Regions from separate parts of the Priestia sp. FW507-14D1A genome, predicted to be linked through region 4. Evidence: riboswitches for the same ligand, from Rfam matches in the RefSeq annotation. Region 4 holds a riboswitch; each other region holds the start of a gene.
The links. A riboswitch is a leader RNA that binds a small molecule or an ion and turns the genes downstream of it on or off. The one in region 4 is predicted to bind S-adenosylmethionine.
Positions count from the first base shown of each region.

Region 1 (8,245 bases), on a different contig from region 4:
GTAGATTTAGTGGATAAAACGATGTCTACATCTATAAATGAAGCATTTACACATTGTGAAGAAACATATATGGAACAAGTTCATCGCATTGACCAATCACTGCAAGAAATTGAAGTAGCTGTGTACGAAAGCATGCCTTCCGAAACAGAATGGAATAGAAGCCGAAGAGAAATGGTTCTTCATACAGTATAAAGACTGTTTATGTTACAATAGTCATCGTAGAGGTGACGAATAACGATGAATGAAGATGTGAAAAAAAGTACGGAGATCATGTTTCAATATAATGAAGTAGCTGTAGAACGATTAGCGTCTATTCAACAACAAGAAAATTATGAAGTGAAATTTTTTGAAGAAGTAAAGTCTTATGGAGATATTTTCTTCAAAGAACTTGATGAATGGGCTAGTCTCGTAACGGAATGGCTGAAGAAAGAGCGACCAAAATATATTCATGTTAATCAAGTAGAGACGTTAAAAGAAAATTTACAAAACGTTGTACTACAGTCATTTTATCCCGAGACGCGAGAAAAGCGATTTAAAAAGATGTATCACTCAAATAAGTATGTGCTCGAGTCGATATTGAATAATTAATCCCGGCCTTCCGTTGAGACTTATAAGGTGGGGATTTTCTATGTATGCCTAAAGAGAAAACTCTTTAGGCATTTTATCATTATCAATAAAAAGTTAATCAAAATCTTTTTGTGATTGGATAGAAACAGCTGGGTGATCTTGTGAAGCAACTGTATCGATATGATAATCAACTTTTTCGGTATGTTTAGAAGCAACGGCGTTATTTGTTTTATTTACTGCACCTTGTCCTTGTTTTTTATGATCAAAATGTTTTCCACGACTCATGAAATAAACCTCCTTTATTGAATACTACGTTAAAGCCTTTATAGTATAAACAAGTCAAAAAAGAAGTATGTGTCCACTTTATAAGAAACAAAGAAACCACCGATTTCTCGGTGGTAGTAAAAAAATTAATCATCTTGTGCACTAAAATCGGGCTTAGTAGCTCCAATTTGTTCGAGTTCACGTACAGCGGCTTTGTAATTCATAGGAGTTAAAAAACCTTTTAAATACTGCTGCTGAGCAAAATCGAGTAATTCATTACTTGACTGCGGCTCATACTGTTTCACCGCAATAAAAGCTTCTTGAAGTTCGTTCACATACATGTAAATTCCCTCCTAATCCCCGTTTGTGCCACTACGTATCGTAGTATCACTTGTTCTTATCGTACCATATATTTAAATAATCTCGTTTTTTTGAAAAATTTAAACTTTCGACAGAAACCTACATATTTTTGAATGTGTTTTCCAAAAGTACAAGTAGACGAACGTCACCTCTTATTTCTGCATACATACTATATATTATGTAATATTAAAAAGGAGGTATTGATTTTGCATGTATACAAGTAAGCATTATCCGTATTATGAGCAACATCAACCAGAACGTTTTGATTTAAGTCAGGTACATCCATTTCCGCAGTATCATCAGCAGCCATGGACGGAAGCTTATATGCCGCAACATCCGTACGCTCAGCAACAAATGCCTTTTGGCCCTCAGCAAATTCCCTATATGAACGGAATGTACCAGCAGCCCATGTACAACAATGCAGGTGCGCCTTTTAATCCATATCCTAAAGGTCAGCAGCAAAAGCCTCAGCCATCTCAATTTCAGTCATTAATGTCTCAGTTTAAATCGAGTGATGGCAATTACGATATGAACAAAATGATGAATACTGCGGGACAGATGATGGGAGCCATGAACCAATTAACATCCTTAGTAAAAGGGTTTTCCGGGATTTTCAAAGTATAAGGACTAGAAGTTGTTTTCTAGTCCCAGCTTATTATTTTTTCTGTTGATTTTTCAAATAGTTTTCTCCAAGAAGTGCAAATACTTCATTGTAAGTTAGTCCAGACTGCGCATTTAAACGTTTGATTTCTTCGACATCTGTGGTTGATGAAGTTAAAATTCGATGCTTGTTTTTTTTCATAAAAGCTCTCCTTTTCTATTTCTATGTAAAATGAATAACGCTCCATCTTAGTATATTTCCAAATGTGCACCTTCTATAAGTGGAAAAAAACGCCGAAGACATTCGTAGTTCTTCGGCGTTTTTTTGCAATAAAGATGAGCGTTTAGAGAAATTAAGAGCGGCGAGTAGAACGGCGAGAGCGGCGAGTAGAACGGCGAGAGCGGCGAGTAGAACGACGAGAGCGGCGAGTAGAACGGCGAGTAGAACGGCGAGAGCGGCGAGTAGAACGACGAGAGCGGCGAGTAGAACGGCGAGAACGGCGAGTAGAACGGCGAGAGCGGCGAGTAGAACGGCGAGAACGGCGAGTAGAACGACGAGAACGGCGAGTAGAACGACGAGAGCCGCGAGAAGAGCGACGCGTACCGCGGGTAGAACGACGAGAGCTGCGGCCAGTGCTACGAGAAGAGCGACGTGGCTTTGTTAGTGGACCGGCAGTTGGCTCTTGAAACATAAAAGATTTCAGTTCTGTACATTCTAGGGCTTCAGCAGCCTCTTTAATTTTTTCAGGTGTAATATGCAATACAAAAACCTCCTTGTCAATTGGACTAGGTCTTGCATTAATAGAATACGCGATGATGCTTGTCCTTGATATGAGTCAAAAGTGGAGTTTGCGGAAATAGTTGATGCTGCGGGGTATCATGGAGAATTTACCCTTCATATACTTTAATAATTGAAGAAAGGTGGTCGAATCATGAAGCAAAAAGAAATCCCTCAATACGCTCTGTTTGTGAATGTAAAAGATTTAAAGGAAATGCAAAGAGATATTTGGTCAGAAGAAGCGGTTCAGGCAACGATGAAGTTTAACAAAAAACGCTACGATATTGATTTGCTCCTAAGAGGCTCCCATATTCGGAAGATGAAGAAAAAGTCATATTATATTGAATTTTATTCTCCGAAAATATTTCAGCGCGCCAAAGAAATACACCTAAACGCTGAATACAAAGATCCATCGCTTATGCGCAATAAATTGTCCCTCGATTTTTTCTCTTCTTTAGATGTTTTATCTCCCCACTCTCAGTTTGTCACTCTTAAGATTAATGGGAAAAATGAAGGAATATATCTTCAGCTCGAATCGGTAGATGAACTATTTTTGAAAAAAAGAAATTTAGCGGATGGATCTATATTTTATGCAGTAGACGGAGATGCTAATTTTTCTTTGATGAGCGATTTGGATAAAAAGCCAAAAACAACTTTGTTATCTGGATATGAAGATAAAGCAGTGAGAGAAGGAGACGAGGAAAAATTAGAAAAGTTTATATTTAATCTTAATACATGGACAAATACAGAATTCGAACAGAATATTGAGAAGTACCTGAACGTCGACCGCTACTTATCTTGGTTAGTTGGTATTATTTGTATGCAGAATTACGACGGTTTTGTCCATAACTATGCCCTCTATCTAAATCATGAAAGCGGGCGCTTTGAACTGATTCCATGGGATTATGATGCAACTTGGGGAAGAGATGTAAATGGAAAAGTAATGGAAGGAGACTATGTACGTGCACAAGGATTTAATACGCTTACAGCTCGCTTACTGGCGGTGAATAGCATTAAAAAGCGATATATTCAAAAAATGAACAATGTTCTAAATAATCAATTTACAATAGAATACATGAAACCAATCATTTATCAACTGCATGATTATATTGCTCCATATGTATTAAAAGATCCTTACGTAAAAGATAACTTGGAGCAATTCTATAAGGAACCAGACCTTATGCTTTCTTTCGTAAAAGACCGAACAGCGTACATTAAAAGTCATCTTTTTGATTTTTGAATTTTACTAGACTGATAGGCAAAAGTGGAATTTAAGAATAATAGGCAAATGCAGGAAGACAATAGCTGTACATGATACGTATATATACATTATGAATGACCAATAAGGACAATTAATAAGGAGGAAAAATAATGAGTAACTATTACTACGACCAAAATCAAGACCAAACTCAAAATGCAAATCGTAGTCGCGCTCGTAAAGTTCAACAATCTGAAAGCACGGGCTACTCTGCCCACTTTAAACCATTAAAAGGGAGAGTAGTAACTGTCTATCGCGGGGGGCCTGAATCTAAAACGGGATATTTAATCGACGTTCAATCAGATTATTTAACACTTGCTCTTGAAACAAAACAAAATAACAACCAGCAAAATAATCAACCGGCGCAGCTTATTCCACAACAGCAATATACATTTATTTATTACCAGCTCGCTCATGTTAAAAGCATTACAGAGGATACAAAGTCTAATTCCGCGCAAACATTTTCTGGATTTAATAGTGAAGTAGAACTGCACAGAGCCAACACATTTGCAGGCACTTTATTATTGATGAAAGATAAACAAGTGCAAATAAATCAAGGAGGGCCAGAGAAAAAATTGGGTAAGATCCTTGATGTATTAGGCTCATTTGAATCTGCGTATGTCGTATTACTAACAGAAGATGACGGCGTCGTTTATATCAATGTAGAGCACATAAAGAGTGTAAGTGAAGTTGTAAGCAAAAATACGCCTGTTGTTCCGCAAAACCCATTATTAGTTGAAGAAACACCTGAGTATATTAAGGCGAAAAGTTTCAATGAACTGTTTGAAGAGTTTTCGCATAGATGGGTAGCTATTAACGGTGGAGGGCCAGAGGCTGTAGAAGGTGTGTTAGTTCAAAGTCGCAATGGAAACTTTACTCTTGTACAAAATAATCAAGTTTTACGTTTACAACCAAGACACGTAAAAACCATTGCCTTAGGATCAAAAGGATCTTTCAAGCAAAATGAAGAAAATTCTGAGCAAAATGGAGATACAAATGAAGAAGATTCTGTGCAAGAATCAACTACAGTAGATAAAACCGGAGGTCGCACGGATGGCCGTACTGGAGACCGTACCGGAAGACGTACAGGAAGACGTACAGGAGGTCGCACAGACGATCGCTCGGGAGGTCGCCGTACGGGTTCACGCTCTTCAACACCAGGTGAAAAAGTTATTAAAACGAAAAATTATCGTTGGAAAGCATGATGAACTGGAACATAAAAGGTGCTTATAAAGCACCTTTTCTATCATATAGGAAAAAGGAGGAGAATGAGTATGAGTATGAATCATTATATTGATAAAATTGTTGAAGTCGATATATCAGGTAAAACAACGTTTGTAGGAAAACTTGTTGATCTCGGGTTAGATGTAATGGTTTTATATAATGGACATGATTATTTGTATATTCCCCTTTTACACATACATCGCTTGCGAGAGGTTTCAGAAGAAGATTATACACCTTTACGAACCATAGAAGAGAACTTAATAGAAGAAAGTCAGCGGATTTCTTATCGTAATATTTTACAGCAGGCAAAAGGGAAATTTATTGAAATTTATGTAACGGGAGGGAAATCATTGCATGGCTATATCACAAGCGTGCTGAATGATTATCTTGTGTTTTATTCTCCAGTGTATAAAAATGTCTTTGTTTCTCTACATCATTTGAAATGGCTCACTCCTTACAGCAATGAGTTAACCCCTTATTCTTTAAGTGACAAAGAGCTCCCAGTAAGGCCCGCCTCTGCACCTTTTGTCAGAAACTTTGAAGAGCAGCTTAAAAAATATGAAAATCAACTGGTCGTATTAGATTTAGGGGATCAATCAGAAAAAATTGGCGTACTTAAAGAAGTTTCTAATAATATTGTTGAACTAATTACGGCAAATGGAGAAAGTATGTATTGGAAGTTAGCTCACGTAAAATCTGTACACTTGCCTTAGAAAAAGAGACCTCGCTTTCGTCTCTTTTTTTTATGTGCTTATCAAGACAGGTATATTGAATAAACAAATGAGATGATTTAAATTTTTTAGAAAATTATGTTGACAATAAAGAAAATCTTTATTAAAGTTAGTAACAACAAACGTTAACCACCAACAATTATATAGAACTCTTATCAAGAGTGGCGGAGGGACTGGCCCTGCGATGCCCGGCAACCATCAAATGAAACATTCATTTGAACGGTGCTAATTCCTGTGGAACATCAGTATTGTTCTAACAGATGAGAGAAATCGTGTATAAACGAACACTCTTCCATCTGTGAAGAGTGTTTTTTATTTTGAGTTAAGGAGAGAAATAGATGAAAATTGAAACTTTATTAGTTCGTTCAGGAGTAGGTCGTGATCCTTCAACAGGTTCTATTACAACACCCATTTACCAAGCATCAACATTTGCTCATCCTGCTTTAGGGCAAAGTACAGGATTTGACTATGCACGTACGGCAAACCCTACTCGTACAGCATTGGAAGAAGCAATTGCAGCTTTGGAAAAAGGAGAAGTAGGAGTAGCATTCGCTTCAGGAATGGCGGGTGTAATGGCAGTTTTGGCACTATTTAAAAACGGAGATCATTTAATTGTATCAGAGGATTTATACGGAGGAACGTACCGAGTACTAAATGAAATTTTTTCAGAGCAAGGAATTACTGTTTCGTACGTCAACACAGCCCATCTCGAGCAAGTAAAAGATGCGCTTCGTCCCAACACAAAAGCTTTATTTATTGAAACACCTACGAATCCAATGATGCACGTGACTGATTTGCCAGAAGCAATTTCGTTAGCTAAACAGCATGATTTGCTTACTATCGTTGACAATACCTTCATGTCCCCTTATTATCAGCGTCCTTTAGAGCTTGGAGCAGATATTGTGATACATAGTGCAAGCAAATACATTGGGGGTCATAATGATGTAGTTGCTGGTCTTGTAGTGGCTCGATGTAGTAGCTTAGGAGAGAAAATTCGTTTTTATCAAAATGCAGCTGGGGCAATCTTAGGTCCACAGGATAGCTGGCTGTTATTACGCGGTGTTAAAACGCTAGCGCTTCGTATGGAAAAGCATAATGAAAACGCACTGAAAATTGCAAATTGGCTTACTGCTCATGATCTCGTGGAAAAAGTGTATTACCCTGGTCTTGAAACACATCCAGGCTATGAAATCATGAAGAAACAAGCAACTGGATTTGGAGGCATGATTTCTTTTGCTGTCTCACACCCTGACATCGTGTCAGTACTTTTAGAAAATGTCAAAGTTATTACATTTGCAGAAAGCTTAGGAGGCGTGGAAAGTTTAATGACATTCCCAGCTCGTCAAACACATGCTGATATTCCGGAAGAAATTCGAAATCGTGTCGGAGTAACAAACTGTTTACTGCGATTATCAGTTGGAATTGAGCACGCAGATGATTTAATTAAAGATTTGAAGGAGGCATTTGATGCATACCAACAATAATAAACATAGATTTGGTACGAACTTAATTCATGCAAATACAGGAATTGACGGTCATTTTGGAGCGGTTAACGTACCTATTTATCAGGTATCTACATTTAACCAAGAAGATGAGACGAACAACGGCCGCTATGACTATTCTCGTTCAGGAAATCCAACTCGTGAGGCTTTAGAAAACACCATTGCTCAGCTAGAAAATGGATACGCTGGTTTTGCTTTTTCATCAGGTATGGCTGCTATCTCATCGGTGTTATCTATTTTTGAATCGGGGGATGAAATTTTAGTTTCACATGATACGTACGGCGGGACATATCGTGTATTAACACGATTATTTTCAAAGTTTGGTATCAAAACAACTTTTGTTGATACAACGAAGGTTGAGAAAGTTGAAGAAGCTATCACAAAGGATACGAAGGCTATTTATATCGAAAGCCCTTCAAATCCATTTTTACAGGTAACGGATATTAAAGCAGTAGCAAGTTTGGCGAAGGAGCGCAATCTCCTTACAATTGTGGATAACACGTTTTTAACACCTTATCTACAGCAGCCGATTGACCTTGGTGTAAACATTGTGATTCATAGTGCTACAAAATATATCAGCGGTCACAGTGACGTCATTGGCGGTTTAGTTGTAGTAAGCGATGAAAAGCTAGCAGAAGAAGTAAAGTTTGTACAAAATGCTTTTGGTGCTATCTTGGGACCGCAGGATTGTTTTTTACTGCTTCGAGGAATTAAGACATTAAAAGTTCGTTTAGATCAGCAGTTAAAAACAGCGCTGCAGTTTGCAAAGTGGCTTGAAGAACAATCTCTAGTAAGCCATGTATATTATCCAGGCTTAAAAAGTCATCCAGACCACAAACTGATTTCAGAACAAGCAAATGGATACGGAGCTATGATTTCATTCCAAGTACAGGATGAAAAGGTAGCACGACATATTTTACAAGGAGTAAAATTGGCTTCAATTGGCGTTAGTCTAGGTGCA
Region 1 is NZ_JBYSWQ010000002.1:222,979-231,223, reverse strand. It holds gene AC3WJG_RS09635 (hypothetical protein) at 1-192, shown strand, start outside; gene AC3WJG_RS09630 (YppE family protein) at 238-588, shown strand; gene AC3WJG_RS09625 (hypothetical protein) at 682-852, opposite strand; gene AC3WJG_RS09620 (YppF family protein) at 978-1,172, opposite strand; gene AC3WJG_RS09615 (YppG family protein) at 1,402-1,815, shown strand; gene AC3WJG_RS09610 (hypothetical protein) at 1,847-1,993, opposite strand; gene AC3WJG_RS09605 (CotG/ExsB N-terminal domain-containing protein) at 2,145-2,552, opposite strand; gene AC3WJG_RS09600 (CotH kinase family protein) at 2,721-3,809, shown strand; gene AC3WJG_RS09595 (spore coat protein) at 3,941-5,032, shown strand; gene AC3WJG_RS09590 (hypothetical protein) at 5,102-5,764, shown strand; SAM riboswitch class I at 5,932-6,049, shown strand; gene AC3WJG_RS09585 (trans-sulfuration enzyme family protein) at 6,121-7,266, shown strand; gene AC3WJG_RS09580 (trans-sulfuration enzyme family protein) at 7,250-8,245, shown strand, end outside.
Region 1: linked by a shared signal. The riboswitch ahead of AC3WJG_RS09585 (trans-sulfuration enzyme family protein) and the one ahead of AC3WJG_RS02985 (BMP family lipoprotein) in region 4 are both predicted to bind S-adenosylmethionine.

Region 2 (8,245 bases), on a different contig from region 4:
TCTACTTGATAACTTTCACATATATTTATTAAGGTAGGACAAGTTATTACAAGAGAGGAAGTCAGCATAATGAGTTGGGAAAATAAAAAGAGTCTATGTCAGGAGTTTGCGAGAATTCTAGGTGGACAAGGCAGTTTAGATGAAAATGGCGTTTGTTTAGTACAAAAATTTCGGACAATTCGTTTTAAAATTTTAGGGCGTCCAACACGCTCTCCGTTAGTTACTCCTCAATTTTTTACTTTTGAAGATTTAGATAGCAAGGGAAGAGCGCTAAATCTAGGTGAAACCGTGCTTTTGCAAGAAGAGGTAAATCCATTATTAACGGAGCTTAGAAAAAGAGATATTAAGGTTACGGCCGTTCACAACCATTGGCTATTTGAAGAGCCGAGAGCAATGTATATGCATTTTGAATCCGTAGAACCACCGTTAGATTTTGCACGAAAAGTAAGAGAAGCGTTTAGAGTATTAAAAGGATAAGAAGCAGTTTTTTATAGAATCAGTTTATTCTTACTTACTGCTTTTAAAATTAGATTAATAAAACTTTAAACATGTATATTATATATTGGTTTATAAACTGCACTTAAATGAACCTATCAGGTTAACTAATTTTTGAGCAGTGAGATTAATCGAGTGCTTCTATCGAAATAAAAAAAGCACGCGTTCGCCGCGTGCTTTTTTTATGTATAAACTTAAAATGCGTTTAGGGTGTTATCGCTTAACCACTGTTTGCGTTCAGCTGCATCTTCGAATAACTCATCTGCATTTGTAAATTGAGAAGCAATGACATATTCAATTGTTGCAAGAGGAGCTGTTAGCAAACGCCAGTTTAATACGATTGTATTATCTTGATTCGTAGCGTATTCTTCCCCTAACTCGTCCCACTTAACAGATTCAGGAGCATTGTCTGCTGCTTTTTTAACAGATTTCAAAGCTTCTTGGAATTTTTCACCTGCGCGGCCTTGGTACCATTCTGTTAATAATTGTCCAATACCTTCATTTGTTTGCTGCTCGTTCCAGCTTTCAGGTACTGTAGCAATGAATTTTGCACGGAATGTCATTTCAGCCTTTGCTACATCTCCACGAACGATGTTTAAGCGGTATTGACGTCCTAGGTAAGGGAATTTGTCTCCCTCTTCAAAAGAACCAGTTTTAGCTGCAGAAGCTGCTGCTTTAGGAGCCTCTTTTTTAGCTGTTTCTTTTTTTACTGCTTCTTTCTTTGGAGCAGCTGGCTTTTCCTCAGCTGGCTGTGAACCGTTTAGTTGTTTTAAAATCCATGTTGCTTTGCGTGCGATGATTGAACGCACATTGTTTTCATTAAGACCTCTCGGGATAATAACTTTTACCCCTTCTTTGTCACAAATTTGCACCGTGATATCGGTTCTATTTGGAACGACTTCAATTTTGTAGTCAATTGTTTGATTGCCTGTTTGATACGTATACATAAAATTTTTCGTACTCCTTTCTACAAAACTTCATTTTATAAGCAAAGGTAGAGTTTGGTCAAATGAAAGAATAATCAGACAGTTATCAACTGCTGTTGCAGCGCCTTGCAGAATGATATGTATTCCAATATTTAGTGGAAAAGCGCCAATAATAATTGTTTCAATTCTTCTTTAGTTTTTACAAAAAAATATAAAAATATGCCGATACTACTAATATAGATTAGACATTCTATGTCTTTAGATGGTATAGGGGATGAAAAAATGAAAAAAGTTTTTCAAAGTTTACGCATGAAAATGCTATGTATGATTGCAGCCATGGTGGCCATAACATCTACTGTAATTGAAGTAACAAATTATTATCTTATTGTGAAACAAGAGCAAGCAGCTTCGATTACGCTAGTGATTACATTTCTGTTTGTTTCTTTTACAACTACCGTGTTCTATTTTATCATACGTCGCTACATAATTGCGGTTGAAAATTTGTCAAAAACAATGAAAGGGATTTCAAACGGTGATTTATCTGTAGATGTTGTTCCTTTGAAAGGGAAAAATGAGATTAGTACACTCATATCTTCATTTAATGAAATGATGACTCACATGAGAATGCTGCGTCAGAAAATAAGTAAAACAAAGAACACGGTCAGTCACTCCTCAGAGCAATTGCTTGCAAGCATGGAGGAAACAAAAACAGCTGTGACAGAAGTTACGATGTCTATTCAAGAAATTGCTGCGGGTTCTGATAAGCAGTTGCTAAATGTGGTTGAAACCGAGCAAGCTATGGTGGATATGGCTAAGCTGCTTCAGAAAATGACTGATCATTCTTCAAAGGTACAACAATCGATGAACAGAGCCTCTGAACATGCTTCCACTGGCAATGTTTCGGTGAAAGAGGTGACGAATCAAATGAATAAAATCTATGAATCAGTTAAGATATCCACCAGTGAAGTAAAGGGACTCGAAGATCGTTCTACAGAGATTGGACGAATTATTGACACGATTACAAGAATTGCTGAACAAACAAATCTTCTTGCACTTAATGCTGCTATTGAAGCTGCAAGAGCTGGGGAACATGGAAAAGGTTTTGCTGTAGTAGCAGGGGAAGTACGTAAGCTAGCGGAAGAATCTAAAACGTCCGCTATACAAATCAGTCATCTGTTAAAAGAAATTGAAGCGCAGGCAAAGCAGGCTTATCAAAACATGGAAGTCAATACAGAAGAAGTCACACTTGGGATTGCCACTGTCGAAGATGTAACTGAACAATTTTCCACAATCATGGAAGATGTCTTTGCTGCTCAAGAACAAATGAACAAAATGACAAGGGCAACAGGAGAGATTGATGGGTATTCGTTCAAGGTAATGGAGTCTGTCATGGGGCTTTCAGAGGTTGCCAAACAAGCAGCTGCTTATGCTGAAGAAGTAGCCGCGGCTTCACAGGAGGAATTAGCATCTATAGAAGAACTTGTAGTGTTGGCAGCTAATTTAAAAGCTACGGTAAGTGAGTCCTAAAATTTGTCTTGATATGTAACAAATACGCGCAGAAAACTGCGTGTATTTGTTTTATTTATACCCTTTATAGAAAACGATAAATAGAATTGACACGTTATAAAAGCAGTTGTATAGTGAGGCAAGGCGGCAGTCTGTCTTTTTTAATTCTTAGTAAACTTATAAGTTAAATAAAATATTTAAGCACTACATAAGGAGACGAAGAGATGAAAAATGAATTCCGTTTGGCAACAAATGACGACGCAGATAGCTTATTGAACTTAACTCTGCAAGCATATAAGCCTATTCGAGAGCTAGGCATTCCTTTCTTAGCAGCTACTGCTGATCTTGCCCTCGTTAAGAAAAATATTTCTCAAAACCTTTGCTATGTATATGAAGAAGATAAAAGAATCGCTGCAACTGTGTCTATACGAATGCCTTGGGGAGAACATCCAGGTCCGTTTGCTGTTCCGCACCTTTGGTGGTTTGCAGTAGACCCGTCGTTTGCCAGGAAAGGCGTTGGATCTAAGCTGCTGCATCTAGTAGAGGAAGAGATAATAAAAAATACGTTTAAATCACCAGGTGTGTCTTTAGGAACAGCAAAAGAACATCCTTGGTTAGTTGAGATGTATGAACGAAAAGGATATGTTCAAGATAAAGAAAAGCACCTTGCAGAAGGTTATACGACCGTATTTCTTTATAAAAAATTCAATAAGGTACACTTTTTGTCGTAAAAGATAAAGAAGTGATCCAAATTAAGAAATGTGAAAGAGTGATAAATATGACAGATCAATTACTACTAAACGAGTTAATAGACATACGCCGTGAGCTGCATCGGTTTCCAGAGCTTTCAATGAAAGAATATGAAACAACTAAACGTATTAAAAAGTGGTTAAAGCACTATGATATTTCTATAGCGGATGCATTCCAATTAGACGTAGGGGCAGTAGCAGAAATTGTAGGAGGAAAGCCGGGACCTACTATCGCTATTCGAGCTGATATTGATGCTCTGCCAATTGAAGAAAAAACCAATCTGCCATTTGCTTCTGAAGTGAACGGTGTTATGCACGCGTGCGGCCATGATTTTCATACGGCTTCTATAATAGGAGCAGCTATCCTTCTTAAAGAGCGTCAGCAGGAGCTTTGCGGCACGGTTCGATTTATCTTTCAGCCAGCTGAAGAAACGGCTTCTGGGGCAAAAATGCTAGTTGAAAAAGGTGTGCTCGAAGGAGTGGAAGCGATATTTGGGATGCATAACAAACCGGATCTTCCTGTAGGAACCATTGGTATCAAACCGGGACCTTTAATGGCAAGTGTTGATCGTTTTGAAATTGACGTCAAAGGAGTAGGAGGTCACGCGGGTATTCCTGAAAAAACAATAGATCCGATTGCTGCTGCTGGTCAAATTGTTACTAGTTTACAAACCATTGTCAGCCGTAATCTCAGCCCCTTTCAAAATGTTGTTGTCAGCATAACTCAAATCCATGGAGGGAGCTCGTGGAACGTCATTCCTGACAAAGTAACGCTTGAAGGAACGGTGCGTACCTTTCAAGAAGAAGCGAGAGAAAAAATACCGGCTCTTATGAAACGAACTGCTGAAGGGATTGGGGCAGCTTTCGGGGCTTCAGTAGACGTTAAATGGTATCCATATCTTCCTGTAGTCAACAATGATGATACGCTGGAAAAACTGGCTACTAAAGCGGCAGAGGATCTTAGTTACCAAGTCGTAGAAGCTGAACAATCGCCTGGAGGAGAAGACTTTGCCGTATATCAGCAGCATGTACCAGGATTTTTTGTATGGATGGGTACAGCTGGAGAATATGAATGGCACCATCCTTCTTTTTCATTAAATGAAGAAGCATTACTTGTAGCAGCTTCTTATTTTGCTAATCTAAGCTTTCATTTTTTGAATTCATTCCATTACCGAAAAAATTAAAATATTTTTATTTTTCTATTTACGCGGATGGAATTGTTTGATAAAATAAATTTTAAATTAAAAAGTTATCACGAGTGGACGAGAGATCTGGCTCTTTGACTCCACAGCAACCTACGAATGTAAGGTGCTCCTACCAGCAAAGCATGTGCTTTGGGTGATAAAACGGGTGAAAAACTCATTTTGCATCAAAGCAAAATGAGTTTTTTTTATTTTTCTAAAAGGAGAGGGTTTTATGGGTCATACAGCAGTTGCAGCACATACAGGAGAGAAAGCATTAAAGGAAGCAGTGAAATTATTAGGAAAGCATTATCAAGTAGCTTATCGTGAGTTAGAAACATTTTATGAAATTGTGGTCGAAAACCATGTTCGTACATATGCTGTAGGCATAGATATTAAAGATGTACAAAAAGCAAATGAACTAGAAATTTATTCATCATGCTGTTCCAAGCTTGAGCGAGTAGGCTGTCTTTTATAGAAAAAGTCTGCTCGCGCCTCTATTTTTTAAGTGGTTTTAAATAGAAAGCATGGTTTTTGACAAGCAAAGAATCTGGTGGGTATAATCAATACTCACTAGGTTTTAAAATTGATCGTAAATTGTCGAAATTTTTACACAAATTAAAGGTTACATTCGAAATGAATTGTGGTATGTTATAAAACAAGAATATTTTATGAAAGGAGCATTGAAATGGAAATGTCTCTTGAACACGGAAACGATGCAGGAAGCGAACAGCTTATTGATCGTATCCTAGACTTTTTAGAAGATGACCAAAAGTAAAAAAAAGAGTGTGCGGTGCTATCCCTAGCCGCGCACTCTTTTTTTATCATGTGTGTAAAGGCAGCGCCATACTATGATACATAGGGATAGAATGAAAGGGTCTCTGTCAAAGGGATTGACGAATGGTTTTGTTTGATAGAAAATTTAGAAAAAGGAAAGAGATGAAGGGTATGTCGAACAAAACATCTTTGTATCAAACAAAAGAACAGTTAAAAAAACTTGTAAGCGAATTGGTTTCTATACCTAGCGTGACAGGAACGATGGCAGAAGTTGAAATAGCTGAATCGATAGCGTCGTATTTATTGAAGCTGCCTTACTTTCAAAAAAACGAGCAAGTCGAGCTTCATTCAACAGGAGACGGACGATCGATTGTCACAGCTTTTGTTCAAGGGAAAAATACGAATAAAACAGTTGTACTCGTAAGTCATTACGATGTAGTGGATGTACAAGATTATGGACAGTGGAAAAAGGATGCTTTTCACGCTGATACATTAACGAGTACTTTTTATAACCATATGGAACAAGTTCCGGCGCACGTACAAAAAGATATGATAAAAGGAGACTGGCTTTTTGGCCGAGGAACGATGGACATGAAAGCAGGCATTGCCCTGCATATCAGTATGGTTGAACGAGCATGCAACGGAGAGTTTGACGGAAACATCCTGCTGCTGTCGGTACCGGATGAAGAAGTAAATTCGCTTGGGATGAGAAAAGCAGTGCCTGTTCTTTTAGAACTTGCCCGCAAACATCAGCTGGATTTTTCTCTCATGCTAAATGCAGAACCGGTGTTCAGCCGCTATCCTGGAGATCAAACGAACTATGTGTACTCAGGATCGATTGGGAAGATCATGCCAAGCTTTTTGTGTTATGGAAAAGAAACTCATGTAGGGGAACCGCTAGCTGGTTTAAATGCTAACTTACTAGCTTCTTATTTAACAAAAGAAATAGAATTAAACGTTGATTTTTGCGAAAAAGTAAGAGATGAAACGAGTCCACCTCCTACGGTGCTGATACAAAAAGATTTAAAAGAAGAGTATTCAGTTCAAGTTCCGCACTCTGCCGTTGTCTTATTTAATTTATTTATGTTAAACCGCTCTCTTAAAGAAGTAACAGATCTGCTGTTGAAATCGGCTGACAAAGCGGCTTTGAATGTGAAAAAACATTATAATAAAGCTGCTAGGCAGTACGCTGCGGGAATGGAGAGTTCATCTCTTGACGTGAACGTATGGACGTATGAAGAACTTTATACTCATGCAGTCAAACAGCACGGTGAAAAATATGTGCAAGAAATGAAAGCAGCACTTTTGGCACAAGAGGATGATGATAGAAATAAAACCATTAACTTAGTAAACTCTCTAGTTGGTTTATGTAAAGAAGCAGCTCCGATGATGGTCTTATTTTTTACGCCGCCTTTTTATCCGGCCGTTTGTTCACATGATGACCCCTTTGTACAAGAGATTTTGTCAAACGTACAGGCAACTGCCAAAGAGCAGTTCCAAGTGGAGCTAGTTGAACAAAGTTATTTTGGCGGAATTTCGGATTTAAGCTATGCTAGCCTGCAGCATCCGCTTCAAACATTTAACACGTTAGTAGCCAATATGCCGCTATGGAATAAAGGGTATCATATCCCGCTAGAAGAGCTAGAGGAGCTGAAGATGCCGGTGCTGAACATTGGACCGCTGGGAAGAGATGCGCATCAATGGACCGAAAGATTAGACGTTCAGTATTCCTTTGAAATTTTGCCTCATTTCATTTATCAAGCTATAAAAGAAGCGCAGAAATAAACATCCGCCTGCGGATGTTTATTTGTTGAATTTAAAAGAAGCTCCTTGTACGGTAATTTGTTGCGGTGTTAGAGCGTGATCCAATTCAACCAAAAATGGACGCTCTCCAACTTTTTTTAATGTATCATGGACAACACCTTGTGTTCCGCTGCAAAAAATAAGGTTTCCTCCATTGACATATAGTTTTTGACAACGTGCATCAAGCAAAGAGTCTTTGTAGCTTTCGCCAGACTGAACGTCCAGCAGTTTCGTCCACTTGCTGATGGATTCTTCGAGGTTATGTACAGCACAGTAAATGTTTTTTAGCTGCAGCTGACCAGCTTGGTGGGAAGAAAGATCCGCTAGCTTTGGCTTGCGTTTTTCTTCTGGTTCACCCCATTCAATGAAAAAAGGAAGAGGCAGGGAATCGTGATCAGCTTCAATAAAACACATTTTCCATTGAAGTCTTTCTCCATCATTGGTTTGACGAGAACCCGCTACAGGACCTTTTACAGTGACGTTCTTGTTTTCCAGCTCTTTTATCAGCAAATCCATATCATCTGTACGAAGCGCAAATCGGCCAAAATGACCAACCGGTGTATGTTCGTTAACAAGCTGCTGAATAAGGTCATTATCTGTAACGTTTTGAGCTAACGCGATATCTCTAAGCCCAAGCCATTCAATATAGCTGAGGTTAAAATAAGCCAACGTGTTAAAAGTGCCCCATTTTTCATGGATGCCGCCTTTAATGACATGTATTCCGTATTCGTTTAGTTCTTTCTGAGCTTTAATAGGGTCAGGTGAAAAATGAACAAGATGATCAAAAGATAAGTGCATGGATAGGCCT
Region 2 is NZ_JBYSWQ010000002.1:431,832-440,076, reverse strand. It holds gene AC3WJG_RS10690 (DUF1259 domain-containing protein) at 70-477, shown strand; gene AC3WJG_RS10685 (M48 family metallopeptidase) at 690-1,442, opposite strand; gene AC3WJG_RS10680 (methyl-accepting chemotaxis protein) at 1,704-2,948, shown strand; gene AC3WJG_RS10675 (GNAT family N-acetyltransferase) at 3,152-3,658, shown strand; gene AC3WJG_RS10670 (M20 peptidase aminoacylase family protein) at 3,706-4,860, shown strand; SAM riboswitch class I at 4,923-5,024, shown strand; gene AC3WJG_RS10665 (hypothetical protein) at 5,093-5,335, shown strand; gene AC3WJG_RS10660 (M20/M25/M40 family metallo-hydrolase) at 5,806-7,419, shown strand; gene AC3WJG_RS10655 (VOC family protein) at 7,438-8,235, opposite strand.
Region 2: linked by a shared signal. The riboswitch ahead of AC3WJG_RS10665 (hypothetical protein) and the one ahead of AC3WJG_RS02985 (BMP family lipoprotein) in region 4 are both predicted to bind S-adenosylmethionine.

Region 3 (8,245 bases), 1.0 Mb from region 4:
GGCTGAATTAAATGAACGAACTTATCTATGGGTAGAACTTGGACTGCAAACTGTTCATGAACGAACTTCACTGCTTATTAACCGGGCACACGATCATCAATGCTATGTAGATGGGGTAGCAAAGCTTCGAAAACACGGTATTCGCGTTTGTTCTCACATCATTAATGGTTTGCCTTTAGAAACACCTGATATGATGATGAAAACCGTACGTGAAGTAGCAAAATTAGACGTTCAAGGAATTAAGATTCATCTGCTTCATTTACTAAAAGGAACTCCTATGGTCAAACAGTATGAAAAGGGCCTTGTTGAATTTCTTTCATTTGAAGAATACGTAAAGCTTGTATGCGATCAGCTCGAAGTAATCCCTCCTGAGATGATTGTTCATCGTATTACAGGCGATGGACCGATAGACCTCATGGTTGGACCGATGTGGAGCGTAAATAAGTGGAGCGTATTAAATGCCATTGACCAAGAGCTCCAACGTCGCCAAAGCTATCAAGGAAAATATTACGAAAAAGAGTTGATGGAAAGATGAAAATAGAACGTATCCTGCCTTTTGCCCGCACATTGCTCACTAATGCTGTGGCCGAAGGAGATGTCGCGATTGATGCCACAGCAGGAAATGGACATGATACATTGTTCTTAGCTAACTTAGTCGGAGATACAGGTCATGTATATGGATTTGATATTCAACCTCAAGCTATTCAAGCAACTCAGCAGCGATTGACCGAACACCATGTAGAAAACAGAGTAACACTTATCCAAGAAAGCCACAGCAATATAAACATGCTTCCTCGTTCTATTAAAGGACGAGTCACGGGCGCTGTCTTTAATTTAGGTTATTTACCAGGTGGAGATAAAGACATTGTCACCACTTCTGAAACAACAATCTCTGCAATTGAGCAGTTACTTGATTTGCTAGCACCTGAAGGAGTGATTGTGCTCGTTATTTATCATGGACACGAACAAGGGAAACAAGAAAGAGACGATTTACTAACATATGTCCAAAATCTTGATCAAAAAGACGTTCACGTTTTACAATATCGTTTCATGAATCAGCAAAACAACCCTCCCTTCATCATTGCTATTGAAAAAAGATAAGCCGTATATGGCTTATCTTTTTAACATTCGGTACAAGCGTCCGTTGATATAGAAAAAGTAGCTGAGGGCTCCCCCCGCTTTTATTAACCTACGTGCATTCACATGAACATGTTTTTGTGCCCGCACTTTTTGATCCGACAAATAAACGCCCAAGAGTCCTTTATAGATAAAGCAGTGAAAGTGATAATCGGGCAGTTTTTTAGCATATTCGTCCGCTTTTACGATAAAATGCAAAAAGCGATCCATCATTTGCTGATAATGAGGATAATAAAAACAAAAGTTCAAATCTCCTCCTGCTTTATCTTCTTCTTGGTCAATTAAATAATCGAGTAAAATATGTAAGCCTTGAATATAAGGAAAATATCCTGCTTTTATTTTCCGCGTCATTTCTTCAGTCATCTCTTCTTGAAAGCTATAGGCAACTAAACAAAAAATTCCTAACGTTGAACCAGAGCACGCTGAAAATTCATACCACTCCATTTCAGGAACACTGTGCCGGTGAGCATCGAACCAATTCTCTAATCGTGGAACTCTTTCCTTGATTTCAACATGCTTATGTATTTGCAAATCACAATAATAATTAGCTAGTTCTAATAAATGTGAAGAGACTATATGGTAATTACAAGCTTTTCGCAAGGACTGCTGACAAGTCTGGACAAGTCCGGCTAAGTATCCTCCGTCGTCTTTATCCGCTCGAAAACGATAGTAATCTCCAAGAGGTGCATGAGGAGTCAACGCATCTGGCATCGATTCATGCAAGGCGGCAAAATCTTTAGGGTCTAGCGAATTGCTGCGGTCACATAAGTTATCTAAGTAATCGCTGATTGTTTGATAGGCAACAATAAATTTCACGCATTCAATCATGTTTTCTTTCGCTAAAATCGATAGGATACCGCCTCCTTCACAATGAAAAGTTTTTGTATCGATACTTGCCAATGCTTGAGTACGCAATTCTTTATTAGGAATCTCTTTTGCTCGTTCACGCCAATGATTAAGCTCATGATGAACGACAGGAAACACTTCTCGATAAATTTTTCTCATTAATGAAATAGGATGAGACGGAATCTTCATTTATTTTCACCTCAATTTCTTACCGCACTTATTAAATGTGAAGATCGACAAAACTTTTCGCATATGTAAAAACGTATTCTCTTTCAGGCTCATTAAAGATTTCGTGATACAGCTGAGACCATTCTTTGTAGATTTTTTCACTTAGCTCTATTTCATCAAACCACTGCCTAACAATCAGCTTTTCAATAATTTTATCTTCTCCTGCCTGCATCACAAGAAGCGGGACATCAGGCAAACGATCGATATCTTTAAAAGCTAAGTTGACAGCTTGGATCAATTCCCGGTACCATCTTACAGAAACTTTTGTAACATACAGTGAGTCATTTTCATCTTCATCTCGAACTTCTTGGTTTCTTGTTGCTTTTTCAACAGTGAGACCTAAATCGAAAAGTTTGTTCGGCATGACTTTATTTAACCCTTTAGATAGCATATCTAAATAAGCCGGTACTTGCTCTTTTAATCCTAAACAAGGAGAGGAAAGAATCGCACCCCATATAGGGAGGTTTTTTGTCTGGAGCGTACGAATAACCGCTAGTCCTCCCATACTGTGACCTAACAGGAAAATAGGCAAATCATATTTTTGCGCTTCACGTACCCATTCTTCCACTTCATACACATATTCATCAAAGGATAGGATATGTCCTCTTCTTCTTGTTGTTAAGCCTTGGCCAGGAAGGTCTCCCATAATTACGTGCATTCCAACCGAACGCCACATCTCAATCAGCCAGCGATAGCGTCCGTGATGCTCCGCTGCTCCATGGACCATGACAATAACGCCTTTTGGATTTACTGCTTCCCATTTATGCATTTGAGTTACTCCTTCTTCCTTTTTTTGTTTACCTGCTTAAAAAACCTTTGTACACTTACATTAGAAGATTTACTACTTTTTTTCAACTAATAAAGGGAGATGATTTGATGATTTATCCGTATAAAGAAAAAATGCCTACCATTGCACCCAGCTGCTTCATCGCAGACTATGTCACGATTACTGGAGATGTCACCATTGGTGAAGAAAGCAGCATTTGGTTTAACACTGTTATTAGGGGAGATGTTTCACCTACGATTATTGGTAAACGAGTAAATATACAAGATCAATCAACACTCCATCAAAGCCCAAATGCTCCTTTGCTTATTGAGGATGATGTAACAGTAGGACATCAAGTTATTTTACATAGCTCCATCATCCGCAAACGCGCGCTCATTGGCATGGGTTCTATTATTTTAGACGGTGCGGAAATTGGTGAAGGTGCTTTTATAGGTGCTGGAAGCTTAGTGCCTCCCGGTAAAAAAATACCGCCTAATACTCTCGCACTCGGCCGACCTGCTAAAGTGATCCGAACTCTTACAGAAGAGGATTTAAAAGATATGCAGCGCATTCGTACAGAATATGTAGAAAAAGGGCAGTATTATAAGTCTATTAAGAAATCTGATTCTTCATTATAAAGGAAACGTTCCCTCAGAAAGTCATACTGAGGGAATTTTTTTAGTATCTCCACAAACTCTCCAATCATGTTCTATTCTCTCCACAATTGTAAAGAAATTTCCATATTAATTTACATCGTTTTAGTACTGCCTCCACAATTAAAGATTAAACTGAATAATAAAGACGTATTTATTGAAAAGGGAGCGACTCTATGAAAGCCAAGTTAATTCAGTATGTATACGATGCCGAATGCCGATTATTCAAAAGCGTAAACCAACATTTTGATCGAAAGCACTTAAATAGATTTTTACGTTTACTCACTCACGCCGGCGGAGCCACGTTTACCATTGTGATAGCGTGCTTGCTGTTATTTCTGCATCCTTCATCCGTCGCTTACGCTTGTGCGTTTTCTCTAGCCGTTAGTCATATTCCTGTGGCCATTGCTAAAAAACTATATCCGAGAAAACGACCTTATATTCAATTAAAACATACAAAAGTATTAGAAAATCCATTAAAAGATCATTCATTTCCATCTGGGCATACAACAGCTATTTTTTCGTTGGTTACCCCTCTTATGATTGTTTATCCAGCCTTCGCTGCTGTTCTTTTGCCTCTTGCAGTAACGGTAGGGATTTCAAGAATTTATCTCGGTCTGCACTATCCGACGGATGTCATGGTAGGCCTGATACTGGGCATCTTTTCAGGTGCTGTTTCACTGAACATATTTTTAACTTAATTGATAGGAGGAGTACTAATGAGAATTGCTTTATTTACGGATACATTTGCTCCAGAAGTTAACGGAGCTGCTAAAACACTTTATCAATTTACTCAGTACGTCAAATCAAAGCAAATTCCCATCCAGGTATTTGCTCCTGAATTTGCTCATGATCAGTCATTTTCAACGTATGTTCACCGTTCGCCCAGCATGCCGTTTTTTCTTTATCCAAACAGCCGCTTTTCATTGCCAAATGTTCTAAAAATTAAAAAGCAGCTGCAGGAATTCAATCCTTCTATTATTCATTTGGCCACTCCTTTTACAATGGGGCTTTGCGGCTCCTATTACGGGAAAAGATTAGGTGTTCCTCTTGTCGGCTCTTATCATACCAATTTTGATGATTATTTATCTCACTATGAACTTGAAAAAATGCGTGTACCACTGCAAAAATATATGAAATGGTTTTATAAACCTGTACAAAAAATATTCGCTCCCTCTGAAGTGACCAAACAGCAGCTAGAAGAACAAGGGTTTCACAACGTAGCTATTTGGTCGCGAGGAGTAAATCATAAATTATTTCATCCCCACTATGACCGCTTTGATATTCGTATTAAATATAATATTAAAAAGCCCTACATTTTAACGTATGTAGGAAGATTAGCTAAAGAAAAGAACGCTGATTTTTTAATAAAAATCGCACGATCTCTACCGGATCATATCCGGCATCAAATTCACTGGGTTATTGTAGGAGACGGCCCTTTAAAAGAACAAATGCAGCAGCAAGCATCTGAGCATATGACATTTACAGGCTTCCTTGAAGGTAAGCAACTTGCTCATATCTATTCATCATCTGATTTGTTTGTTTTTCCTTCAGAAACAGAAACCTTCGGAAATGTTGTACTGGAGTCTCTTGCTTCTGGAACTCCTGTAGTGGCAGCAAATGCAGGAGGAGTTAAACAGATGGTTCAACACGGGCGAAACGGCTACCTTTGCAAACCTCACTCCTTAGAAGAATTCAGTTCGGCTATTACAGATTTACTCGATGATTTGCATCAGCGGCTTCACTTTGGCCATGCAGCGAGGCAATACGCTCTTACTCAATCATGGGACGCCATTTTTCAGCATTTGCTTTCAGAATATGAAGGTGTCGTAGAAAAATCTGCTGCAGGTATTCAATGGGCATAAAAAAAATCTCCGTTTTCACGGAGATTTTTTTATTATTTAGCTAAAGCTTGAGTTTTTAATGCTTCCGCTTTGTCTGTGAACTCCCAAGGAAGCTCCACATCCGTACGACCAAAGTGGCCGTAAGCTGCTGTTTGCTTATAAATTGGGCGACGTAAATCAAGCATTTTAATGATGCCTGCTGGACGTAGGTCAAAGTTTTTGCGTACTACGTCTACTAGTACTTCTTCAGAAACTTTTCCTGTACCGAATGTATCAATTGAAATAGATACTGGTTGTGCAACACCAATTGCATATGCTAGTTGTACTTCACATTTATCAGCAAGATCAGCTGCTACAATGTTTTTCGCAACATAACGAGCTGCATAAGCTGCTGAACGGTCTACTTTTGTTGCGTCCTTACCAGAGAATGCACCGCCGCCGTGACGAGCATATCCGCCGTAAGTATCAACGATAATTTTACGACCAGTTAAACCAGCATCTCCTTGAGGACCGCCGATTACGAAACGTCCTGTTGGGTTAATGAAATACTTTGTATTTTCATCAATTAACTCGTTTGGAACAACTGGATTAATAACATATTCTTTTAAGTTACGTTGAATTTGCTCTAACGTTACTTCTGGGTGATGCTGAGTTGAAATAACAATTGTATCGATGCGAACAGGTTTGTTGTTTTCATCATATTCAACTGTTACTTGTGTTTTACCATCCGGGCGAAGGTAAGGAAGAATTTCTTCTTTACGTACTTCTGTTAGACGGCGAGCAAGTTTATGAGCTAATGAAATTGGAAGAGGCATTAATTCTTTTGTTTCGTTACATGCATAACCAAACATTAACCCTTGGTCTCCAGCTCCGATTGCTTCGATTTCTTCATCTGACATTTGACCTTCACGTGCTTCTAACGCTTGGTCTACACCAGCAGCGATATCAGCTGACTGCTCGTCGATAGATGTTAATACTGCACAAGTTTCAGCATCAAATCCGTATTTTGCACGAGTATAGCCAATTCCTTTAATTGTTTCACGAACTGTTTTAGGAATATCCACGTAAGTAGAAGTTGTAATTTCACCACTTACTAAAACTAAACCAGTTGTTACGCTTGTTTCACAAGCAACACGAGCATTTGGATCCTTTGCTAGGATAGCATCAAGAATTGAGTCAGAAATTTGGTCACAAATTTTATCGGGATGTCCCTCTGTAACAGATTCTGACGTGAACAGACGACGTTGTGTTGACATCAGTTTTCCTCCTTATAAATACGATACATTGTGATACGGTACTCATTCCCTTATTTTCATTACACGTTAAAAAATATAAAAAAACCTTTCCTTGTATCGAGGAAAGGTATCAAATTCTACATAAGCCTTTCACTCTTATCGATCAAGGTTGTGCCCTTGCATCAGGTTAGCACCTTATCGTCTACACAAAAAAATGACGATGGTTGCTGGGTTTCATAGGGCCTGTCCCTCCACCAGCTCGGGATAAGAGAGTATCCGTTCAAGGACATATAATACATGAAAAAGCGCTTCACTGTCAACAACATTCAAATGGAAATCATCTCTTTATGTTTGAATCTGTTTTAATGTAACATACTCAAATTCTGAAATAGTACATCTTATTAAGAATTATCACTAAGTTTGGTTAATAAGACAGATCAAAATGAGGCTTTTACTTAAAACAGCTTCACTTTTTTCGCTTCTAGCACATATACATGTGTCTAAAATAGGTATAACGTACATTTTTTTATAATACACAAACATTTTTAGTTAAATAGTATAGAATAATTAAATAAATGTGTTATACTAATTATAAATTTCAAACATTAATGAATAAATAATAGCTAAAAAAGGAAGGTAGTGCACATGAGTACTGTTGATATGTCTATCGAATTAAATGGTTTGCTTCAATTAAAAACAACAAAACACCAATTATCTGTTCCACAACTTGTTGAAAAAATTCTAGCTCGACGCGAAGGAACGCTGACTTCTACAGGTGCTGTGTCAGTCGAAACCGGAAAATATACAGGTCGCTCTCCTTTAGATAAATTTATTGTAAGCGATGCTGTGTCTTCAAAAACGGTTGAATGGGGACCTGTCAATCAGCCAATTTCTGCTCAGCGATTCGATGCGCTATACAAAAAAGTCTTAACTCACTTAAAGAAGCAGGATGAACTTTTTGTTTTTAATGGATATGCTGGAGCTGATAAAAAGTATCAGTTACCAATTCAAGTAGTTAATGAATTTGCATGGCACAACCTATTCGCTCAGCAGTTATTCATTCGCCCTTCAGCCGAACACAAAACAAATGATGATGTGAAGCCGTTTACAATTGTAGCAGCTCCAACGTTCAAAGCTGATCCTGAAACAGACGGGACGAACTCTGAAACCTTCATTATTCTTTCGTTAGAGCGACGTATTGTGCTAATTGGAGGAACTGAATACGCTGGTGAAATGAAAAAATCTATTTTCTCAGTGATGAACTTCTTGCTTCCTCAAAACAATATTCTATCCATGCACTGTTCTGCTAACGTAGGAGAAGAAGGTGACGTTGCATTATTCTTTGGTTTATCTGGAACGGGTAAAACAACGCTTTCTGCTGATGCAAACCGTCGTTTAATCGGAGATGACGAGCACGGTTGGTCAAGCTCTGGTGTATTTAATATTGAAGGAGGATGCTACGCGAAGTGCATTCAGCTTTCCGAAGAAAAAGAACCGCAAATTTTCAATGCAATTCGCTTCGGCGCCGTACTGGAA
Region 3 is NZ_JBYSWQ010000001.1:1,524,840-1,533,084, forward strand. It holds gene mnmL (tRNA modification radical SAM protein MnmL/YtqA) at 1-535, shown strand, start outside; gene mnmM (tRNA 5-(aminomethyl)-2-thiouridylate-methyltransferase MnmM) at 532-1,101, shown strand; gene AC3WJG_RS08300 (tetraprenyl-beta-curcumene synthase family protein) at 1,114-2,172, opposite strand; gene AC3WJG_RS08305 (alpha/beta fold hydrolase) at 2,204-2,980, opposite strand; gene AC3WJG_RS08310 (gamma carbonic anhydrase) at 3,088-3,615, shown strand; gene AC3WJG_RS08315 (phosphatase PAP2 family protein) at 3,807-4,331, shown strand; gene AC3WJG_RS08320 (glycosyltransferase family 4 protein) at 4,350-5,495, shown strand; gene metK (methionine adenosyltransferase) at 5,528-6,730, opposite strand; SAM riboswitch class I at 6,863-6,980, opposite strand; gene pckA (phosphoenolpyruvate carboxykinase (ATP)) at 7,355-8,245, shown strand, end outside.
Region 3: linked by a shared signal. The riboswitch ahead of metK (methionine adenosyltransferase) and the one ahead of AC3WJG_RS02985 (BMP family lipoprotein) in region 4 are both predicted to bind S-adenosylmethionine.

Region 4 (8,245 bases):
CATTCACACTAGAACTGAATATCTTTCTTTTTAACCAGCCCATTTTTGAAAATGAAGGTTTATACTGATAGCCCATCAGTGCATTTTCTTCAATCGTATCGTCTTTGGAGGCTCCCCACATATAGCGGTCTTCTGGAATATGAGCGATGCCTGCTTCTCTTCTTTCACGCACAGATCGCCCTGTAAGGTGCTCATCGCCAAGTTTGATACTGCCACTATCTGTTTCTATTAATCCAGCAATGGCTTGAAGCAGCTCTGATTGTCCATTTCCCGACACGCCTGCAATACCGACAATTTCGCCTGCAGAAACGTGAAGAGACACATTTTGCAATACGTTTTTTTGTCCTTTTCCTTTTAAAAAGAGATTTTGTACGTTTAAATGAGAGGTACCTTGTGATGGTATTCTTGCAGGACGCTCTTTTAATTCTCGCCCTACCATCAGCCTGGCTAGGTGGTGAGCATTGGTATCTTCTTTACTTGTGACGCCGACTACTTTACCATTTCGAAGAACCGTAATGCGGTCCGCTACTTCCATCACTTCTTGCAGCTTATGTGTAATAATAACGATACTTTTACCTTGAGAAGCTAAAAAACGGATTGTTTTTAATAGTTCCTTCACTTCATGAGGAGTAAGAACGGCGGTAGGCTCGTCTAAAATAATGATTTCTGCTCCTTGATACAGCACTTTTAAAATTTCAATTTTTTGCTGTTCTCCAATCGAGCAATGCTTTACTTTTTTATGAACATCTACTGAAATTTGATACGTTTCGGTTAATTTCTGTACATCTGCTTTCGCCTGCCTTCTATTAAAAAAGAGGCCTTTCTTTGGCTCATGCCCCAAGACAATGTTTTCAGCCACTGTAAAATGAGGAAAAACCATAAAATGCTGATGCACCATGCCTATTCCGTTTTTAATGGCATCTGCAGGAGATGAAAACGAGACGGTTTTCCCATGTAGCTGAATACTTCCTGAACTCGGCTTTTCCATTCCGTAAAGCATCCTCATTAACGTCGTTTTTCCAGCGCCATTTTCTCCAACCAGCGCGTGAACCTCGCCTTTTTTCAGTGTAAAAGACACGTTATCATTCGCTAAAAACGAACCGTATTTTTTCGTCAAATTCGTTAACTGCAGCAGCTCACTCATTCCATTCATTGCTCCTTTCCACTTTAGGATTTTTTCAAAAATAAGAAAGAGAAGCCAGCCTTACTCGACTTCTCTTTTCAACTCACTTGGCTAACGGATCTTTTACTACGGTTTTTCCATCAATAATCGAATCTTTAATTTCTTTTAATTGATCAATTACATCTTGCCCTACAAAGTCATTAAGAGGTGTCTTGCTGTCTTGAGTCACATACGTTAACCCAACACCTTTTTCTTTTAAGCCGTATGTTACTACGCCCGATTTAAATTTGTCATTTGCGAGTGCTTCTACCGTTTCATAAGCAGCCGCATCAGATCCTTTTAACTGCGATAAAACGATATGCTCAGGATCTACTTCCGTACGGTCAATATCTTGGCCAGCCGTATAAAAACCTTTTTCTTTTGCTGCTTCAAATACACCCAAGTCGCCTACCGCTGAAGCTCCGGCAATAAAGTCAGCTCCTTTTGAAGCCTGTAAAATAGCAAGCTCTTTTGCTTTAGCTGGATCAGAGAAGCTTCCAACATAGTTTACTAGAAACTCTGCTTTTGGATTTGTTGATTGTAACCCTTCTTTAAAGCTTACCGTCCATTTTTTTAATAATGGAATATCATCTGCTGCAACCATTCCTACTTTATTCGTTTTTGTAACCAATCCTGCTGCTGCTCCTAATAAATATGAAGCTTCTTGTTCACGGAATACAACGCTTCTTACATTTGGTAAATCGACCACTGTATCAATAATCGCAAATTGACGCTGCGGGTTTTCTTGAGCTACTTTTTTCAACGCATCTTCGGATTCAAAAGAAGATGTAATAATCAAATCATAATTTTCTGCTACGGCAGCACGCAAATTACTTTCAATGGCTGCTTGGTCCGTGGATTCAATTGTCTTTATATCAATGTTATACTTCTTTCCAGCGCGTTTTGCTCCATCATCCATTTGTTGAAAAAACGGGTTAACTCCAATCTTTTCAGGTAAAACAAGAGCAATTCGCTTCTTTCCTTTCTCTTCACTTCCGCTGCTTTTTGTGCTTTTTGACTGACAGCCAGTTACGAGTAGTACAAGCGCAACGGCTAAAATAAGAAACTTCTTCATTTAACTTACTCCCCCTATAATATAAAAAAAGCTCTTCCTTTATATAAAGGAAGAGCTCGTTAACCAAACGTCTCTTCCTCATCTTCAAGAACATACTGTTCTTAAGGATTTGGCACCATTCTGTCATAGACAGCGGTTGCCGGGTTTCACAGGGCCAGTCCCTCCACCTCTCTTGATAAGGAAAACAATAGCTATTTGTTTTATGTAATATAGTCAATATTAATAGTTTTTTAACAATTGTCAATATTATTTTTCTTTTTTACGCAAAAAAACTTTAAAAACAGATAGGATTATACGGTTTTAGTCTACTAAAATACAGATCAACCTTCTAAATTAATCATCGTATGCCTCCTAGCAAAGCGCTTATGGTAAGTCTGCTAGTCTTCTAGAAGGATCATGTGTAGCAGAGCACTTTTATTACATCTCTTTTGTTAATCCACTATCGATTGAAAACACTTTACCAAGAATGTTAGACTTTTCCTGAGCGATATTTTTTAAGAGGTGTTAACGTTGAAATTGATGAAAGAATTATCTGGAGTAGCTATTGGACTCATTATCGCTTTGGCGGTTTCAAAAATCTTTTTTGATACCCCGACCAATATTGGAATTGTAGTTATTTTTATTACTAGTATGGTCGTAACAGGTATAACAAGAGCGAAACTAAGATAAGATAACCTAACTAAAAAACACCACCTTTTATTCGCAAGGTGGTGTTTTCTTTTAATGATTTTAGTATGTAGTTATTCTCAGTGAATGCTTTTACCCTTCTCTATCAATCATCGTATACTTCCTAGCAAAGCGCTTGTAGTAAATTTGCTCATCCTCTTGTCCATCGTTAAAAACAAGTCGGTTATGATTAATATCTTTTTCTTTTAACACATAGCCTTTTTCATTCATCAGTTGAATATATTCATCTAAATGCCCTTTTTTAACCATATAGTGAAGAGCATCATCTGAATCCGTAGTGTTTGCTACATCTTGACTTCCCACTTCTAACTTGAATACAGCTGTTGCTGTTTGAATGGGACGATAATCTCCAAACACTCTTTCCCAATTTAATAGCAGCAGCGCGCCGGAAATTATTATACATCCTCCAGCCGCTACGGTTAGTACAAATCGTTTTGACACTACTTTCTCTCCTTTACATTCTTTTTCTTCTATTTAATACAATGGATTGCCCTAAACTTGTTTTTACGCCAAGTCCTAGATACACGGCAGCACCTAAAGCAATTGAAATACAAGATGTACTAATTGCAAGTGAAGATGCAGACAGCTTATTTTCTAAAAAATAGTGAGAAGTATAATTGCCGATAATCACAGCGGCTGACATCACACTTACTAATAAAACAGGTGTCAACGCAGCTTGTCCCAGTGATTGAACTCGGTAAGAAATGGATTTTTCAATTAAATAAAAGTTATATATAACCGATACACCATACCCTCCGTAAGTCGCGACAACCGGTCCAATTTCTTTTAAGCTTGAAACCAACAGTACGTTTAATACTAGCTTCACAACAATTCCTAAGCCCAAGCCTAAAATTAGCTTCTTTTGCTGATTAATTCCTTGGAGAATTGCGGCTGTTACTGTAAAAAGAGCAAATAAAACGGCAGCAGGCGCGTACCATTGTAAAACAACTCCACCGATTTCAGGACTGTTTTTTGCTCCAAAAATCATCATATATACCGGCTTGCCTAATAAACAAAGCCCCACAGCAGCAGGAAGAGTAAAAAATAACAGCAGTTGCAGCGTTTTTGTAATCTTTCCTTTTACTTCTCGTAAATTTCCCTGCACAAAAGAAGATGTAATGCCGGGAATCAGCGACATGCTGAAGGCGGTGGCTAGCGATATCGGCACCATCACTAAAATCTGAGCTAATCCAATGACAGAGTTGATTATTTCGGCTTTAGCTTGTCCATACCCTATTGATTGAAAAAGGATGTTAATCGTAAACGTATCAATATTTTGATAGATTGGAATCGCTAAACCAACTAAGACAAACGGAACAGCGTACGTCACAAGCTCTTTGAACATTGAAGAGAACGAAATGAATTTATTATTCTTTCCGCTGTTTACTTCCTTCATAATCAGCCGCTTGCGTTTTAGATAAGTCGCACCGAGAATTCCTATACCCCCTACGCCTCCAATAAACGCTCCAAACGTACCGATTCCAACAGCTTTTGTCATCGTGCTATGAAAAAGGTGAATAACAGCGTATGCTCCTGCTAAAATAAACAGCACGCGCACTATTTGTTCAATAATTGTACTTAGCGCGGATGGTCCCATGGACTGGTTACCTTGAAAGTAGCCTCGTAGTAGACTCATAGGCGGGATAATAATTAAAGCAAAGCTCACCATTCGAATCACGTATACTACGTCTTTTTGACTATTTCCTGAGGAATCTTTTCCGTTAATCACTAGCTCAGAAAGCCACGGCGCCATCGTATAGAGGACTAAGAAGCCTATGATGCCCGTTATCGTCATTAATAGAAGTCCTGCTTTTAATAGATCTTGTCCAGCACGGTAGTTTCCAAGACCGTTATATTTTGATATATACTTTGAAACAGCAAGCGGAAGACCCATCGTCGACAAGCTTAGCATCAAGGTGTATGGACCGTATGCATACTTATAAAGCGCGTATCCTGACGTTCCCACCAAGGCCGTAAACGGAATAATATAAATAAAACCTAAAATTTTTGTTAGCAAAGAAGACGCTGTTAACAAAAGCGTACCTCTCATCAAATTTTTTTCCATACATCAAAACCCCAGAAATAAATATTGTATTTTTAACAAATACTTGATTTATTGTATCATACTTACAATTATTATCTAGTTTTTTATAAAACATTAGAACCCTCTCTATATTACGTTTTTTACCTAATAAAGGAATATAAACCAATCTTTTAACCTATGATAAATGAATCGTTTTTTGCTTTTTACTTTACCTGACGTTTACATTTTAAAAGACGTGTTACATTATATATATCAGTTACCAACTCAACTAAGACTCCTTGACTATTCTGGCCTACCTGCTCTTTTAGGTAGACTGAGGTTGCTAAATCGTTATATATAGGAGGAAAAAATCATGAAAATGAAACAACGACTATCAAAAGCAGCGGCGGCTGCAACGATTACAGGAATTGCTGCGTTTGGATTTGCTCCTGTCGCTCAGCTTGATACACCAGCACATGCAGCTACATCTCAAGAAACAAGCAGTCAAAGTCAAACAGCTGTAAAAAACATTAATGAAATTTACAACGCCGCAGTAAAAGGTGAAGTGCCACGCTTAACGGCAGACTTCAAAATTGGCAAAACACTGCGTCAAGACGTTCGCGATCAGTTCGGTCCCCCGCCTGAAGGTTCATCAAACAACTTTGACTACTATCACGCGGAAATGGGTCACCCTGGATACGCATTTGGCTATGATCAAAATAACATCATTAACGAAATCCGCTATTTTGGTACAAATGTAGAGCGTCAAACAAATCTAGGCTCCATCACCCAAGCTAACTTAAAGAAAGAATTAGGTCAGCCGAACTTTATAGGCAAAGTAAAAGGTGATGGTACTACTCAAACGAAGTACACCTATCACGCCGGCGCCTATGATCTTGAATTCATTTTTGATGATAGCAAAACGTTAAATCACGTTAATTTAGTTAAAAAACCTTAAGTAATAGAAAAAGTAGCAGGCTGTCTGCTACTTTTTTTCATGAAATAAAACCAATGCTGAATCCGCTACGTGTTCATACCCAATCTCCATATAAATCTTGTTAGACGTAGGATTTGTCATATCTGTGTATAAACTTGTTGTTTGAAATCCTTCGTCTAGCATAAGCTGAGAAAGCGTGGATACACAGCTTGAGGCATAGCCTTTTTTACGTTCTTCAAGAGGTGTGTACACATAGTTAATCGTAATGTTATGGGCCGTTGGACGCGTAGCATTGGCAATCGACACATACTTGCCATTCACTTCCCATAGGAATAACCTTCCTGCTTTAATAAAAGCTTCTCCTGTTTTGGCAGCTTGTTCTTTTGATACAGGCTCTCCAATGACGCCCATAAACTCCCAAATCCATTCTGTCACGAGCGGAAGATGCTCCAAGCTTGCTTTTACCAGCACTCCGTCAGCATCCGCTGCTTTTTTTACTTTGTCTAACCGATAAATGCGCTGATCCATTTTTAAAGAAGCTTCTTGATTTTTTAAATCTGCTAGCTTTTGAGAAAGATATAAAACCATTTGTCTTTCTCCAACTAAGCCCGGTATATCGATTTCTTGTAGCAGCTCTGCCGCTTCGCTTAGTTCACCCTCCGTTAGCTTCTGTATGTGAGACAGTATGATTTGCTTAGGATGGGTTTGCAGCAACACAAGCGCAGCACGGCTGTCTTTTAAAATAACACCCATAAAATTTGGTTTGCTGTTTTCCTGCAAGCTGTGTAAAATGCCGAGCGCTAAGTTATGAAGAACTTCATTCTTTGATAAAAGCGGCTCTACTTGGTTTTTAAATTCCTGCACTTCTCTATATCTATGTAACTGGATCATTTTCTTTCTACCTCCGCAAATGCTCTTACCGGAAACGTTCCAACTCCTTTTATTTTAGGAGGCACGGCGTAAAATAAAAAGGACTTCGCCGTTAGTTGATCTAAGTGACATAAGTGCTCAGCAATCACAATGTCCGCCCCTAACAGCAGCGTATGAGCTGGTCTTGCTTTTCCTTTTGTATCATCAATATTCATCGAATCAATTCCAACAAGAGCGGGCTGTTGAGACACTAAATAAGCTGCCGCGCTTTCTGTTAAGTATGGATGATTTTCTAAATAATCGTCTGTATTCCAGTAGCGATCCCATCCTGTATGAATTAATACCGCTTTGTCTTTTACATCTACATGTTGAAAATGAGATTCATCAATCGCTTTTAAAGTCGGATCAACTGAAACGACTATTCCTTCTAACCCGGCTGTTTTATCAATAGCCGTTTGAGCTAAATCCGCTCCGTCTTTGTATCTGTGAAACGGCACATCAATATACGTACCGGTATTCGTGACCATTTCAATTTTACCGATTTGAAATTCAGTGCCTGATTCATAAAGCTTTCTAGACTCTTCTCGGCTTAAATAGTCGCAAATGATCGGTGCCGGCAAGCCTTTATGTGTGATAACTCCGTCTTCAATGATGTGGCTTAGATCAATATACGTTCTTTTTTTCATACCTCCACCAACTTTTTCAATATTCAGTAAAAATATTCTAACATAAAAAAGCTCTTCCTAGTTTCCTAGAAAGAGCTTTTTTTAGAGAACATTATTAACTTGATAAACATACATCATACGTATGCTTTGTATAAACAAATCCTTCAAAAATAAGACGGGCTGTACGCACTACTTTGATTCCGTTAACCTGTCCACCTTTTAGATCCACACTGGTTTCCATAATTCCCATTGGATGAGCAAGTCGAACGGTATCGCCTTTTAATTGAACCATTTCTGACGGAAGTGTGCCTTTTGTATAGATAGCCGCCGTTGTACAAATTGCTCCTGTAATCGCAAGCGTTTGATGTGGTTTTTGCATCGACATCATACGGATTAATACGTCCATTTGAGAAGCAGCTTTTTCTCTGCCAGTCCCGTCGCGATGGTCCATAGGAGGAGAAATAATCGTCATTTTTGGAACCGCTGGTGATAGTTTAGTTGCTTTGTCTTGAGGTGCGAGCCCCGCTTTTTCCGCTGCAATGGAGCGAATTTCTTCAAATAGCTTCAGCTGTTTGTCCGTGTATTCATGCGGAAGTTCTGCTCCCTTTAGGCCAATATCCTCTGCTTTAACAAATACAAGCGGATTTCCTACATCAACAATTGATGCTTTTATCGTCCCAATGGATGTTTGCAGAAGATCGATAGCGTTCCCGGTTGGAAGCAGTTTTCCAGTAACGGCTCCTTCTCCGTTTTCAAACGAAAGATAAATGGGTGAACCCGTACCTGGCACTCCAGGAATCATACAGGATCCTTCTGTTTTCACTTT
Region 4 is NZ_JBYSWQ010000001.1:493,389-501,633, forward strand. It holds gene AC3WJG_RS02980 (ABC transporter ATP-binding protein) at 1-1,144, opposite strand, end outside; gene AC3WJG_RS02985 (BMP family lipoprotein) at 1,227-2,237, opposite strand; SAM riboswitch class I at 2,313-2,419, opposite strand; gene AC3WJG_RS02990 (hypothetical protein) at 2,748-2,906, shown strand; gene AC3WJG_RS02995 (hypothetical protein) at 2,997-3,365, opposite strand; gene AC3WJG_RS03000 (putative polysaccharide biosynthesis protein) at 3,379-4,989, opposite strand; gene AC3WJG_RS03005 (YjgB family protein) at 5,321-5,905, shown strand; gene AC3WJG_RS03010 (GNAT family N-acetyltransferase) at 5,933-6,775, opposite strand; gene AC3WJG_RS03015 (cyclase family protein) at 6,772-7,440, opposite strand; gene AC3WJG_RS03020 (2-methylaconitate cis-trans isomerase PrpF family protein) at 7,535-8,245, opposite strand, start outside.